Regions from separate parts of the Arthrobacter sp. SD76 genome, predicted to be linked through region 2. Evidence: riboswitches for the same ligand, from Rfam matches in the RefSeq annotation. Region 2 holds a riboswitch; the other holds the start of a gene.
What was found. Region 2 has a riboswitch for S-adenosylmethionine ahead of metX (homoserine O-acetyltransferase MetX). Riboswitches for the same ligand answer to the same signal wherever they lie in the genome.
Positions count from the first base shown of each region.

Region 1: it holds a riboswitch for S-adenosylmethionine, as region 2 does, so the genes downstream of both, ACPEE0_RS00310 (DUF1737 domain-containing protein) here and metX (homoserine O-acetyltransferase MetX) in region 2, are expected to answer to the same signal.

Region 1 covers NZ_JBNBLR010000001.1:73,088-80,249, reverse strand. The annotation lists gene ACPEE0_RS00335 (aminodeoxychorismate lyase) at 1-571, shown strand, start outside; gene ACPEE0_RS00330 (pyridoxamine 5'-phosphate oxidase family protein) at 613-1,080, shown strand; gene ACPEE0_RS00325 (TetR/AcrR family transcriptional regulator C-terminal domain-containing protein) at 1,112-1,807, opposite strand; gene ACPEE0_RS00320 (hypothetical protein) at 2,035-2,289, shown strand; partial or broken gene opgC (OpgC domain-containing protein) at 2,397-4,843, opposite strand; SAM riboswitch class IV at 5,081-5,196, shown strand; gene ACPEE0_RS00310 (DUF1737 domain-containing protein) at 5,210-5,482, shown strand; gene ACPEE0_RS00305 (rhodanese-like domain-containing protein) at 5,479-5,889, shown strand; gene ACPEE0_RS00300 (O-succinylhomoserine sulfhydrylase) at 5,890-7,098, shown strand; gene ACPEE0_RS00295 (DUF1905 domain-containing protein) at 7,095-7,162, opposite strand, start outside.
Region 2 covers NZ_JBNBLR010000001.1:2,672,326-2,679,487, forward strand. The annotation lists gene ACPEE0_RS13060 (CoA-acylating methylmalonate-semialdehyde dehydrogenase) at 1-17, opposite strand, end outside; gene mmsB (3-hydroxyisobutyrate dehydrogenase) at 52-954, opposite strand; partial or broken gene ACPEE0_RS13070 (LysR family transcriptional regulator) at 1,059-1,586, shown strand; gene ACPEE0_RS13075 (LysR substrate-binding domain-containing protein) at 1,670-1,993, shown strand; gene ACPEE0_RS13080 (alcohol dehydrogenase catalytic domain-containing protein) at 2,017-3,135, opposite strand; gene ACPEE0_RS13085 (MFS transporter) at 3,236-4,618, opposite strand; partial or broken gene metX (homoserine O-acetyltransferase MetX) at 4,832-5,946, opposite strand; SAM riboswitch class IV at 5,959-6,075, opposite strand; partial or broken gene ACPEE0_RS13095 (bifunctional o-acetylhomoserine/o-acetylserine sulfhydrylase) at 6,208-7,162, opposite strand, start outside.

The sequences.
Region 1 (7,162 bases), 2.6 Mb from region 2:
CCCCACCGCATGGGTCCAGGTATCCCCGGTGGGAGCGGGCGCCCGCCGCCAGCGTGAGACCGGCATCGACGTCATCCTCCTCGACCGCGGCTATGACAGTGATGCGGCAGAGCGGGCCCCGTGGCTGCTGCTCGGCGCCAAGACCCTCTCCTACGCCGTCAATATGGCCGCGCTCCGGCACGCCCATAAGCAGGGCGCGGATGACGTCATTTTCTTCTCCTCCGACGGCCGGGTCCTCGAGGGCCCCACGTCCACGGTGCTTTTGGCCCACGTGGACAAGTCCGACGACGGCACGCCGGTCAAGCGCCTCATCACACCGCAGCTGGACAGCGGAATCCTGGCCGGCACTTCCCAGGGAGCGCTCTTCAAGGCCGCCAAGGAGGCAGGCTGGGAACTGGGGTACGGGCCGCTGGTGCCGCAGGACCTGCTGGACGCCGACGCCGTCTGGCTGATCTCGAGCGTGCGCCTGCTCGCCCCCGTCAACCGGATTGACGGGCAGGAGATCGGGACGCCGTCGCTGCAGAAGGAGCTGACCGCGGAGCTGAATGAACTTTTCGCCGGCATTCAGTAAAGTCCTGTTCCCCCGGCCGGCTGGCCCGTAGGGTGTGGTTCATGGATTCACGCGCGCCGCAGCCAGCTGACAACCTGACCTTCGACGAGTGCTGGGAGCTCCTGGCCGACGACACTCTGGGCCGCCTGGCCCTGGTGGTGGACGGGCATCCGGAGATCTTCCCCATCAATTACGTGGTGTACCGCCGCAGCATTGCCTTCCGCACGTCCGGGGTGACCAAGCTGTGGGGCGCCGCCCAGGAGCGCCCGGCCGCCCTGGAAATCGACGGCTACGACCCGCGCACGGAGGAGGCCTGGAGCGTGGTGCTGCGCGGGGACACCGAGATCATGGAGGACCAGGACGAAAAGGACGCCGTGGACGCGCTGGGGCTGGAGCCCTGGCAGCCCGGAGAGAAGAGCCACTACATCCGAATTTCCCCGCGCGCCCTGACCGGCCGCCGCTTCAGGGTGGCCCGTCCGGATATCTGGAACACCCGTCTGCAGGACCGGCGGCGGGCCTCGTTCGAGTAGCCTGTTTCGCTAGCCCCCAGGCTTGGGGACCCTAGCCTGCATGCACCGACAGCTGGGATTCGAGCCCCGACAGCAGGATGCTCAGTCCCTGGTCAAGTTCCGCAGACCCGTCATAGGTCGCCAGGTCCGGTCCGAGGGACCGAAGGCGGGGAAATTCCCTCGGCGGCAGGCGGTGCAGCCCCAGCCGCAGAAGGGCCTCGTTCTCTTCCGGGTCCACCACGAATTCCTGAAGCTCGTTGAGGATGTGGCCGTAGAGGAAGCCGTAGTAGGCGCGGTACACATGCAGCGCGTCCGGCGGCGCGAATCCTGCCTCGATCAGCAATGAGAGGATCTGTTCCAGCGGGCGGAGCGTCCCCAGTGGCCGCATGCCCAAGGGGGTGGACAGCGGCCTGGTCACCAGCAGCGGCACCACATTGGGGTGCTGGAGCGCCAGGCTCCGAAGGCTGTGGGCGATGTGCCGGAGCTGGGCCTTCCAGTCAGGATCCTTGGGCTGGATGGAGAGCTGGTTGAGCACAAGCTCGGTTACTCCGTCCAGGAGGGCCGCGCGGTTTTCCGCGTAGCGGTAGAGGCTCATCGGGTCCCGGCCGAGTTCCTGGCCCAGGCGGCGCATGGTCAGGGCGTCCAGCCCCTCGGCGTCCACCAGTTCCAGGGCTTTGGCCAGGACCAGTTCCCTGCTGAGCCTGCCCTTGCGCGCGGCCGTACTGCCGGGCGTTCTCGCGGGGGCCATCTTTTCCATCCTGGGCATTGAAAGCGGTGTTCCGGCGAGTTAATCAAGACGCTTGCCGGATGTGTAGTCTACGCGTACAGTCTACACTGTAGATAGGCGTCAATCCCGCTTGGGGTCCTCCTTTCTTGAAGGATCCTCGTTACACTCCATTGCCGCGTGCACGGCATGTGAGGTCTGCTGCTGTAGCCGAACGGCGGCGCCACCGCACTTAGCGAAGGGAAGCCGTCATGGCACATTCGCAGTTCGATATTTTTCTCCAAGAAGCCACCTACCTGGACCAAACCTCCGAACACGTCCTCGATCGCGACCGCCTGTACGGGCTCTACACCAGCTGGTGCTTCATCAACCAGCAGCCGCTCAGTCCGGAGGACAGCTTCTGGGCCGCCATGCGCGACAGGATCAGTCCGGATCGCAGCGGCCTTCACATGAAGGGCCCCGCAGCCACCGACTACATCATGGCCAGCTACCCCGGGCTGGTCTGAGCAGGACCAGCCCCAGGGACATCAAGGGCGGCGTGAACCAAGGGCTGCGGCCCCGGTTCACGCCGCTTTTCCATGCCTCGAAAAGCCTTCGACGCCGGGCCCGTCTCCTAGGTGGGAATGATCCGGAAGAGGAACTTCGTCCGGACCATGACCCACAGCAGCCCCAGCACCGCCGCATAGGCTGCCGTGTTCAGCAGGACGTTCTCCTGCTGCAGGGCCGGGATGTTCGCCACCACGGCAATCAGCACCACGTGCATGATGAACACGTAGAGCGTGGCGCGGCCCAGCGGAATCAGGAACCAGCCCAGGGCCCGCTGCACGGGCTTCCAGTACGCGGTGAGGAAGGCATAGGCCGCGACCACCAGGACCAGGACGTTGAGCAGCCGGCCGGGCGCCAGGTACGTCCTCGCAAAGAGCGCGTCGTAGACCGTCCGGTACACGGTGTCCGCGACGAGCGCCAGCCGGACGTCGAAGCCGTTGGCCAGGTAGGGATTTCCCCAGGACAGGAAGGCCAACAGGAAAGCGAGCGCCGTGCAGGCGGCCACCACCCAGGTCCGCGCCGAGAGCCAGGCGACGATGCTGCGCCGGTGGAATCCGGCAACCAGGCCGAGCACGAACAATACCTGCCACACGAGCAGCGGGAACGAGTCCTCGAACTGCGACGGCAGGAGCCGGAAGCGCGTAGTGGCGCCGACGGCGTAGACCGCCAGGGTGCCGGCCAGCACCCACACGGCCTTGCCCCGGTTGAGGGCAGCAAGAATGAAGGGGCTGGCCAGCAGCAGCACCACGTACAACCCCATCACATTGAACTGCCACGGGCCGAACTGCAGCAGCAGGATGGCGGGAAGCACCTGGGGCGGCACCGGGAACTGGAAGAGCGACTCCATTCCTGCATAGAGGTCGTAGGTGCGTCCGGCGCCGTCGTGCCCTGCCCCGCCGGTCCCTTGGTCCACGAAGGTGGTGAGCGCGTCGGTACGGAACACCGGCAGCAGGGAAGCCAGGAAGACACCCACCAGGACGATCAGCGCCGTCAGGTAGAGCTTGCCGGCGCGCCGTGACGTCAGGTCCACGACCGTTCCAAAATCGTCCTTCACCCGTGGCCCGTACACCATGCCCACCACCAGGCCGGAGAAGAGGACAAACAGCTCGGCACCCGAAACGAAGCCCACCGCCTCCTGGGTGAGCAGCTGGAACAGGGACGTCATGCCCAGATGGTTGACCACCACGAACACAATGGCCAGTCCGCGCAGCAGGTCCACGCGGGAATCCCTGCCGGACGGGTCCGTATAGCTCCAGGCCGTTGCGGCGTTGACGCGGCGCGGAATCTGCCACAGAGCCACAAGGAGGATGACGAGCGCGGCCCCCACGGTCCAGGCTGCAGGCCCGGCCAGCGTGTTGGCCCGGACATAACCGCTGCCGCCGGCGGACACTTCCGTGACGGGACCGGTCACCAGGGCGAGGCCTCCAGCCGTTCCAGCGCCGCCCGGGCAACCTCCGGGCTGCCGGTCAGCAGCCAGTCGATGCTGGCCACGCCGGTGTCCCTGGTGCTGGTGCGCTCGTCCCAGACCACCGCGGCCGTCCTGCCAAACTCCGCCGAGGTGGCTGTGCCTACCACCTGGTCCCACCAGCCGGTCTTGATCTCAGCTTCGGATGCGCCGCCGGAGGCCGGGCTGTAGAAAGCGGCGGTCTGCAGCAGGAACGGTTTGTTCCGCCCTTGGGCATAGGTGGCGTAGAAGTTCTCGCCTCCTGAAGCCGTCAGCATCTCCGCCAGCTCGCCGGCGCGCGGAAGGGTATTGACGGCCGCGCCGCCGGCAGTGTCGTCGTGGAAGGCCGTCAGGCCAACCCAGTCCACGGCGTCATCACCGGGATAGTACGGTTCGTAGGCGCTGTCGGACCCGTCCCAGGCGCCGTCGCCGTTTGTATCCAGCAGTTCGAACCCGTCGCTGCCGGGAGCCGGGGCGTTCCGGTTCCGGTCAAAGGGGTAATCCTTGCCCAGGAACGGCTCCCAGACCATGACTGTCCGGCCGTCGCCGGAATCCTTGAACGCCGCGGACACTGTCCGGAACGCCTCCCGGTACGCGGCCGGCTGCTGGCCCCACTCCACCCAGCCGGCGTTCATGTCCGGGGCAAACCGCACCAGCACCTGGCCCTGGAACTGTGCGGTCAACCGGCGGATTTCCCGAGCGAATGATCCGGCAGCCGCGGCGTCGATCTGGTCCAGCGGCACGGTGGGCTTGACCGTGAGCATGGCGTGGGACCCCTGAAGCGATGACTGTTCAAGGAAGCCCTTGATGTCGTTCTGCTCGGAGGACCGGTACGGAAAGGCGATGTCGTGTCCAAAGACAGCCGGCGACGCTCCCAGCCGCTCGGCAAACCCCGCGGCAGTGTCCTCGCCCCATTCCAGGACGACGCCGAGCATCGGCTCCCCTGCATCCGGGGCGGGTTCGGCCGCCCGGGCCGGCCCCGCCGACAGGACCGCTGCCACACATGCAACAACAAGTGCGGCAAGGAACGCCCAGGCCAGGCGGAGGCGGCAGGGCGCGGCTGTTCGCATGTTCAAAGGGACCCCCAGTGCTGATCTTCGACGGCGGGGCGCTGCCCCCTAAGAACTGTATCGGGCCGCCCCTCCCGCGATGGGATAGAAAAAGCCCTCCCACCTGCTGTAATGCCGCCGTCGGCCGTCCCCGGGAAGGGCACCGCGACCGCATCCCCGGCAGCGTTTCCGCTTCAGTTACGCAACATGACGACAACGGCGATGCGGCCGCCGGTGCCAGATGTTACGTTTTTGGGGAGTAATCGAGTACCGGCGCCAAGCCCTGACTGGCCGGTCGGCAACCCTCCTTCCGCGGCGGGGTGCCTCAGGTGAATACTCGGCATATCGACCGATTCGAGCTGCAAGCGTGAGAGAAGGAGATCCGTCGTGTCCGACGCCCCCGAAGAAAAGCTGTCCTACCGCCTCATCAGCGGCCCGGACAACCGTGAATTCTGTGAGCGGATCTCCACCGCGCTCGCCGAAGGCTACGTCCTGCACGGAAGCCCGGCGGCAGCCTTCAACGGCACCAGCGTCATCGTGGCCCAGGCCGTCGTCCTGCCCGCCGCCATCGCCTCGGCGGACGCCGCCGTCGCCACCGCTGTTGACGACCTGGAAGCAGCCAACGAGGACCTCGAGTTCGACGGCGAGGGCCACGCATGAGCTACGCAGGAGACCTGACGCCGGAGGAAGCCTGGGCCAAGCTTGAGCAGGGTGCCATCCTGGTGGACGTGCGCACCGAAGGCGAATGGGCCCACATCGGCATCCCGGACACCAAGGCCACGGACAACGATCCGCTGTTCATCCAGTGGACCTTCCCCGGCGGCATTCCCAACCCGGATTTCCTCAAGGACCTGAGCCAGCAGGCGCCGGAAGACTCCAGTACCGAATTGGTGTTCATCTGCCGCTCCGGCCAGCGTTCCATCTCCGCCGCCATCGCCGCGACGCAGGCCGGTTTCACCTCCTACAACGTCCTGGAGGGCTTCGAAGGCGATCCGGACCGCTACGGCGAACGGACCGTCAATGGCTGGAAGAACCGCGGCCTGCCGACCAACCTCGGAAAGAACTAAGTGACCTTCAATAACGACGCCGCCGGCTGGAACCCCGACACCCAGGCCGTCCGCGGCGGGCTGGATCGCACCAACTTCCAGGAAACCTCCGAAGCGGTCTTCCTGAACTCGGGCTTCGTGTACGAATCCGCCGCCGCTGCGGAACGCGCCTTCACCGGCGAGGACGAGCGCTTCGTCTACTCCCGGTACGGCAACCCCTCCGTGGCAACCTTCCAGGAGCGGCTCCGGCTGCTCGAGGGCACGGAGGCATGCTTCGCCACTGCGTCCGGCATGTCCGCCGTCTTCACCGCCCTGGGCGCCCTGCTGGCTGCCGGGGACCGCGTGGTGGCCGCCCGTTCGCTCTTCGGTTCCTGCTTCGTCATCCTGAATGAGATCCTGCCGCGGTGGGGCGTGGAGACGGTGTTCGTGGACGGCCCGGACCTGGAGCAGTGGCGCGCCGCCCTGTCCCAGCCCACCACCGCCGTCTTCTTCGAGTCCCCGTCCAACCCGATGCAGGAGATCGTGGACATCGCCGCGGTCAGCGAACTCGCGCACGCCGCCGGGGCCACCGTCGTCGTCGACAACGTCTTTGCCACTCCCCTGCTCCAGCGCTGCGGCCAGCTGGGCGCGGACGTCATTGTCTACTCGGGCACCAAGCACATCGACGGCCAGGGCCGGGTGATGGGCGGTGCCATCCTGGGCACCAAGGAGTACATCGAGGGCCCGGTCAAGCAGCTGATGCGCCACACCGGCCCGTCGCTGTCGCCGTTCAACGCGTGGGTGCTGACCAAGGGCCTGGAGACCATGGCGCTGCGTGTCAACCACTCTTCCGCCACCGCCCTCCGGCTCGCTGAATGGCTGGAGCAGCAGCCTGCCGTGAGCTGGGTGAAGTACCCGCTGCTGAAGTCCCACCCGCAGTACGACCTCGCAGCGAAGCAGATGCGTGCCGGCGGCACGGTGCTCACCCTGGAACTGCCCCCCTCCGGCGGCCGCTCGGGCAAGGAAGCCGCCTTCGCGCTGCTGGACGGGCTGCGGATCATCGACATCTCCAACAACCTGGGCGACTCGAAGTCCCTGATCACGCACCCGGCCACCACCACGCACCGCGCGATGGGGCCGGAGGGGCGGGCTGCCATCGGGCTCAGCGACGGCGTGGTGCGCCTGTCCGTCGGGCTCGAGGATGCCGACGACCTGATCCGCGACCTCGAACAGGCCCTGAAGCAGATCTAGCTTTTATCCCGCGGTACATCGTCCGGCTGGAGCTCCAGCCGGACGTCCACGGCGTCGCCCGCCC
Region 2 (7,162 bases):
TGGGGAATGGTCTGCATGGATGCCTCTTTCGAAATGGTCGTCGTGCGGGTGTCAGTCAGCGGTGCGGAGCGAGCCGTCCACCAGCTTGATGATCATGGAGCAGTCCTTGCCGGCCTCCCCCGCATCGACGAGGCGCTGGAAGAGCTGCTGCACGTGCCTGCCGATCTCCAGCGGGGTGCCGGTGTCCTCGGCGGCACTGATGGCCAGGCCAATGTCCTTGTTGGCCAGTTCCGTCGTGAACGTGGGCGCGAACCCGTTGTTCGAGGCGGCGGTGTCCACCACGCCCGGGACCGGGTACCAGGTGCGCAGGGCCCAGCTGTCCCCGGATGAAACAGAGGCAATGTCCCAGAAGACCTGCTTGTCGAGGCCGAGCCGGTCCGCCAGCACCGCCCCCTCGGCCGTCGAGGCCAGGTTGATGAACAGCATGAGGTTGTTGCAGATCTTGGCTGCCTGGCCTGTCGTGGCGCCTCCGGTGGGGATGATGTTGGCTGCCATCGGCCGGATGTAGGCCGTGGCGTCCGCCACCGCACCGTCCTCGCCGCCCACCATGAATGTCAGCGTCCCGGCTTTCGCCCCGCTCATGCCGCCCGAGACCGGCGCGTCGACGAACCGGAAGCCGGCGGCAGCAGCGGCGTCGTGCAGTTCCTGCGCCGAGGCGATGTCGATGGTGGAGGAATCCACCAGCAGGGTGCGGGTGTCTGCGTGGGCAAGGACGCCGTCCGCGCCGAGGTAGACGGCCTTGGCGTGCTCGCCCTTGGGGAGCATGGTGAAGACGGCGTCGGCCCCCTCCACTGCCTCGGCAATGCTGCCGGCAGGCTTGACCCCGCCGGCTTCAGCGGCGGCAAGGGCTGCCTGGTTGAGGTCGAAGCCGCGCACCTCATGTCCGGCCTTTACCAGGTTCACCGACATGGACCCGCCCATGTTCCCGAGTCCAATCCATCCGATTACTGCCATCGCCCAGGCTCCTTTGCTCAGTGGCCGACCGCCATGGCCGGAACGTCCAGTGACTACGGTCACATGCTGCTAGAGTGCAATCAAGGGGAAAAATCACAGACGGTATGTGCATTGATGCACATCGACGGAAGGTTTCACCAGTGGCCCGGCTTCCCAGCCCAGACGACCTGCTGATTCTCCTGACCGTGGCACGGCTGGGACGGTTCAACGCCGTCGCCGAAAGCCTGGGAACCACGCACACCACCATTTCGCGCCGCATCCTTGCCCTGGACCGGCAACTGGGCGGCAGGACGCTGGAACGGAGCCCGCACGGCTGGGAACTGACCGAACTGGGAGCCTCGGCAGTGGCCGCCGCCGAGGCCATCGAGGAGACACTGGGTTCACTTGCCGGCACCATCGGCCAGGAGCGGGATGCGCTGTCCGGCATGGTCCGGATCAGCACGTCGGACGGTTTTGGTGCCGAATTTGTGGCCCCGGCACTGGTACGCCTCCAGCAGCGCCATCCCCTGCTGAATATCGAGATGCTCAGCGCAACCCGCAAGGTCAGCCGCAACCGGTCCGGGGTGGACCTGGAAGTGGTGGTGGGCGGAACCGACGTCAGCAACGCGCAGACGATCTTCCTCACCAACTACTACCTCAGGCTTTACGCCAGCCCCGCCTATGCGGCCCGGCACGGACTGCCGGAAACGCCCGACGGCGTGGGCAGCACGGCTTCGTGTCCTACGTCGAATCCGCCTTGCAGGTGGCAGAGCTCGGCCACCGGTCCTCGCAGTTGCCCGCGCCGAAATCCAGCTTCCAGGCCACGAGCATCTTCGCCCAGGTGGAGGCGGTACGCAGGGGCGCCGGCATCGGGCTGCTCCCCAATTTCATGGTGGCGCGCGACTCCGGGTTCGTCCCCGTCCTTCCGCACGATTTCGAGCGCCAGCTTCCCATTTGGGCAGTGGCGCGGCCAGAGTCGCTGCGGTCCGCGCGCGTCCAGGCGGTCATTGCCGCGCTCAAGGAAGAGGTGGCGGCGCGGCAGGACCTGCTGGCCGCCTGAGTGCTGCCGCGGCCGGGAGCATTTCAGGGACGGAAGAGCCTGCGGACTACCTTTCCTGCTGCCAGGGCGTCCAGGCCTTCGTTGATCTCGGCGAGCGGGCGCGTGTCCGAGTGCAGCAGTTCGACCGGCAGCCGGCCGTCCCGCCAGTAGCCCAGGTAGCGCGGGATGTCCCGGTCCGGGACGGCATCGCCCATGTACGAGCCGAGCAGCCGCTTGCCCGCACCGGCGAACTGCAGGGCCGGAACCACCAGTTCCGCCGACGGATGCGGCAGTCCCACCGAAACCACGGCGCCGCCCCTGGTCACCAGTTCCAGGCAGGAGGCGATGACACGGGCAGAGCCCACTGCCTCCACGGCAACGTCCACCCCGTCCCCGGCGGCCTCTGCAATCAGCCCGGCTGCTTCCTCCGGAGTACCGGCAGCGCTGGCACCGCAGTCGAGGGCCAGCTGATGCTTGCCGGGGTTCGGATCGATGGCGATGATCGAGGCAGCGCCGGCAATGCGGGCGGCCATGACGGCCGAAAGGCCGACGGCGCCGAGCCCAAAAACGGCAACGGACTCCCCGCCGTCGACCTGTGCCGTGTTGAAGACCGCTCCCATGCCCGTCAGCACCGCGCAGCCGAACATCGCGGCAACCGTGTCCGGAATGTCGTCGTCGACCACCACTACCGATTCGCGCGCCACCACCGCATAGTCTGCAAAGGCCGAAACGCCAAGGTGGTGGTTGATGCGTTCCCCTGACCGGGTCCGCAGCAGAGCCTCACCGTGCAGCAGGTCGCCGGACCCGTTGACGTCGGCGGCGCGGTGGCACAGGGCGGGCCGGCCTGCCCGGCACGCACGGCAGTCACCACAGCTGGGAACAAAGACCAGCACGACGTGGTCGCCCGGGGAGACGTCCGTGACGCCGTCGCCCACCGAGACCACCCTGCCCACCGCCTCATGCCCGAGCGCCATCGGCAGGGGCCGGACGCGTGAACCGTCCACGACGGAGAGGTCGGAGTGGCACAGGCTCGAATAGGTGATGGAGATTCCCAGCTCGCCCGCCCGGGGCTCGGGCCGTTCCAGCTCCTCCACCATCAGGGGGCGTGCCTCGGAGTAACTGGTTCCCGCAGGAACGGTGTTGTAAAGGACAGCGGCTCGCATGAAGGTTCCTTGCTCTGGTTATGGGGTGGTGGTCATGCGGCTGCCCGGACCCGGAATCCGGGCCCGGGCAGCTGCCTTGCCTGTAGTGCCTGGCTGCGTCCTACTTCTTGCTGGCGGCCAGGAGGTCTGCGGTGCCCTTGGCGTCCGCGGCATCGACGTCGTGCAGTGAAATGCCCCTGGTCTCCTTGAGGAAGAGCACGGACACCGCCGTTACGACGCAGGCGCCAAGGAGGTAGAGGGCTACCGGAAGGGACGACTTGAAGTTGCCCAGCAGGGCGGTGGCGATGATCGGAGCCAGCGAGCCGGCAACGATCGAAGTCACCTGGTAGCCCAGGGACACCCCGGAGTAGCGCATGCGGGTGGGGAACATCTCGGCCATGATGGACGGCTGGCCGGCGTACATCAGCGCGTGGAAGAGCAGTCCGATGGTGATGGCGGCCAGGATGACCATGTCGTTGGCTGTGTCCATCATGGGGAAGGCGAAGAAGCCCCAGGTTCCGCCGAGGATGGCACCCGCCATGTAGACGGGCCGCCGCCCGAAGGCGTCGGAGAGCTTGCCGACCAGCGGGACGGCGCAGAAGTGGATGAAGTGCGCCACCAGCAGCAGGAGCAGGATCCGCGAGGTGTCCGTCTGGACGACCACCTTCAGGTACGTGATGGAGAACGTGACCACCAGGTAGTAGAGGATATTTTCGGCGAACCGGAGGCCCATGGCGGTGAAGACGCCGCGGGGGTAGCGGCGGAAGACTTCGGCAACGCCGTAGCCCTTCTTTTCCGCAGTGACTTCCTTCCGGGCTTCGATGAAGATCGGAGCGTCCTGGACCTTGGTGCGGATGTAGTAGCCGATGATGACGATGACGGCGGACAGCCAGAACGCCACGCGCCAGCCCCAGCCGAGGAAAGCTTCCTGGGACAGGGTCGAGGACAGGGTGAACAGGACGCCCGTGGCCAGCAGGTTGCCCATGGGAACGGCGGACTGCGGCCAGCTGGCCCAGAAGCCGCGCGAGTGGCTGGGGCTGTGCTCTGCCACCAGCAGCACGGCGCCGCCCCATTCACCGCCGACTGCGAAGCCCTGCACGAACCGCAGGAACACCAGCAGCGCCGGTGCCCAGTAGCCGATCTGGGCGAAGGTGGGCAGGCAGCCCATGAGGAACGTGGCAACGCCCACCATGATGATGCTCAACTGGAGGAGCTGCTTGCGGCCGAACTTGTCCCCAAAGTGGCCAAAGACAATTCCGCCGATAGGCCGGGCAACGAAGCCCACGGCGTAGGTGACGAACGCGGCAATAATGCCGTCCAGTTCCGTGCCCGAATTGGGGAAGAATGTTTTGCCGAACACCAGTGTGGCGGCAGATGCGTAGAGGAAGAACTCATACCATTCCACCACCGTGCCGGCCATGGAGGCCGTGACGACTTTCTTCAGCCCTGAGGCCTTGACGTCGGTTTCCTCGAGCCGCCCTGCGGCGGAGTGTTCCGTACTCATGAATGAACTCCTTTGGCGTCTCCGTCGACACCACAATGGGACCGGATGGCGGCTTTGTGATTTGCATAACAAAACCGCAGGTTCACACGAGTATTGCTTGGTACAGCCGGGAGCTCAACGCCGAATACTGCAGAAAGCATCTGCAAAAATGCACACTTGGCGCGGCGGCACACCGCGTGCCAAGGCGTGAAAGCGTCCGGGCTGCGCAGTGGTTCAGGGCAGGAGGTGCTGGCGGAGCTGGTTCCCGAGCTGACCGATTTCCGTCAGGAAGCCGTCGTGGCCGATCGGCGCCTGGATCAGGTGTACGTCCACGTCCCCCGGCAATGCCCGTGCCAGTTCCTGCGACTGGGACGGGAAGTAGAGCCGGTCCGAGTCGACGGCCGCGATGAAGAACCGGGCCTCGGAGCGGGCCAGCGTCTCGGCCAGCGTTCCGCGCCCCCTGCAGACGTCGTGGCTCATCAGCGCCTCGGTGATGGCGATGTAGCTGTTGGCGTCGAAGCGCTGGACCAGCTTGTTGCCCTGGTGGTCCAGGTAGCTCTCCACCTGGTAGCGGCCGCGGGCCGACAAGCAGTCAGCCTGCAGCGGCGATTCGGGGGCCTGCGGCTCCCGGCCGAACCTGCCCTCCAGTTCGGCGGCGGAGCGGTAGGTGATGTGGGCAATGCGCCGCGCAAGGGCCAGGCCGTCCTCGGGGAACGGGCCGCCGTAGTAGTCGCCGCCGTTGAAGTTGGGGTCCTGGCGGATGGCGAGGGTCTGGGCCTGGGCAAACGCGATCTGCTCAGCCGTGCTGGCGGCGCCGACCGAAATCACGGCGCAGCGCTTTACCCGCTCCGGGTAGGTGACGGCCCATTCCAGGGCGCGGGCACCGCCCATGGAGCCGCCGAGGACCGCGTACCAGCTGCCGATTCCGAGCTGGTCTGCCAGCCGGGCCTCTGCCACTGTGCTGTCCCGCAGCGTCACCAGGGGAAGCGGGAACCCCACGGCGTCCCGTCCGGGGCGGGCGACGACGGCCCGGTGGACCCGTAGCAGCCGCCCACGATGTTGATGGACACCACGAAGAACCGGTCAGTGTCCACGGGGGCGCCGGGCCCGGCGAGCTGTTCCCACCAGCCGGGTTCGTCGCTGTCGCCGCGGGTGACGTGGGTGCTGCCGGTCAGGGCGTGCTCGATCAGGATGGCGTTGCTGCCGTCCGCGTTGAGCGTGCCCCACGTTTCGTAGGCGAGCGTGACGTCCGGCAGGTAGCCGCCGGCTTCCAGTTCCAGGCCCCCGATGGAGGCGTAACGGACAATTCCGTGCTCGGGAACGGTGGTACGGGTGACGGTAACCGTCATGGCAAGACCTCTTCTACGCGCTTGCCCACCGGCGGAATGACCGGCAGGCCAGGTCTTCACCCGGGGCACCCCACCGCGGAAGGAGGGTTGCCGGCCAGCAAGCCGGGGCTGTCACTGGCACTCATGACCTGGTTCGAGTGTACGAAACACCACCCGCCCCGGGCCAAGAGTGTGACTGGTTGTGACTTCCCCGGCCGTGCGCACCCGGGTGGCCACCCGCCGTCGGGCGTTGCTCCCGGCTCAGCTCCCCGGGCCGTGCGCTCAGGCGCCTGAGGCCTCCTTTGCCGCGCGGAAGCCGGCCTCGAGGTCGGCGAGGATGTCGTCGATGTGCTCCAGGCCCACGGAGAGGCGGACCAGTCCCGGGGCGACGCCGGCCGCGGCCTGCTGCTCCGGGGACAGCTGGCTGTGCGTGGTCGACGCCGGGTGGATGACCAGCGAGCGGACGTCGCCGATGTTGGCAACGTGGGAGTGCAGTTCCAGGGCGTCCACGAACCGCTTGCCCGCTTCGGCGCCGCCGGCCAGGTTGAAGGCGACGATCGCGCCGGTGCCCCTGGGCCGTACTTGCGGCCGCGCTCATACCAGGGACTGGAGGGCAGCCCGGCGTAGGCTACGGATTCGACGTCGTCCCGTGCTTCCAGCCACCGCGCAACCTCCTGGGCGTTGGCCACATGGCGCTCCACGCGCAGGCTCAGGGTCTCCAGTCCCTGCGAGATCAGGAAGGCGTTGAAGGGCGAAACGGCCGAACCGAGGTCACGCAGGAGCTGGACCCGGGCCTTGAGGATGTAGGACAGGTTGGCTCCCAGCGCTCCGCCCTCCCCCAGGTCGCGGCCGTAGACGAGGCCGTTGTAGGTGGGGTCCGGCGTGTTGAAGCCGGGGAAGCGTTCCGGGTCCTTGCTGAAGTCGAACTTGCCTGAATCGACGATGACGCCGGCAATTGCGGCGCCGTGGCCGCCCAGGTATTTGGTGGCCGAGTGGACCACGATGTCGGCGCCCCATTCCAGCGGCCGGATCAGGTACGGCGTGGACAGCGTGTTGTCCACGATCAGTGGTACGCCGGCCTCATGGGCGGTCCGGGAGACGCCTTCGATGTCCAGCACGTCCTGCCGTGGGTTGGACACCACCTCGGCAAAGAACAGCTTGGTGTTGGGCTGGACCGCCTCGCGCCAGTGGTCCAGGTTGTCCGGGTCCGCCACGAAGGTGACGGAGATGCCGAACT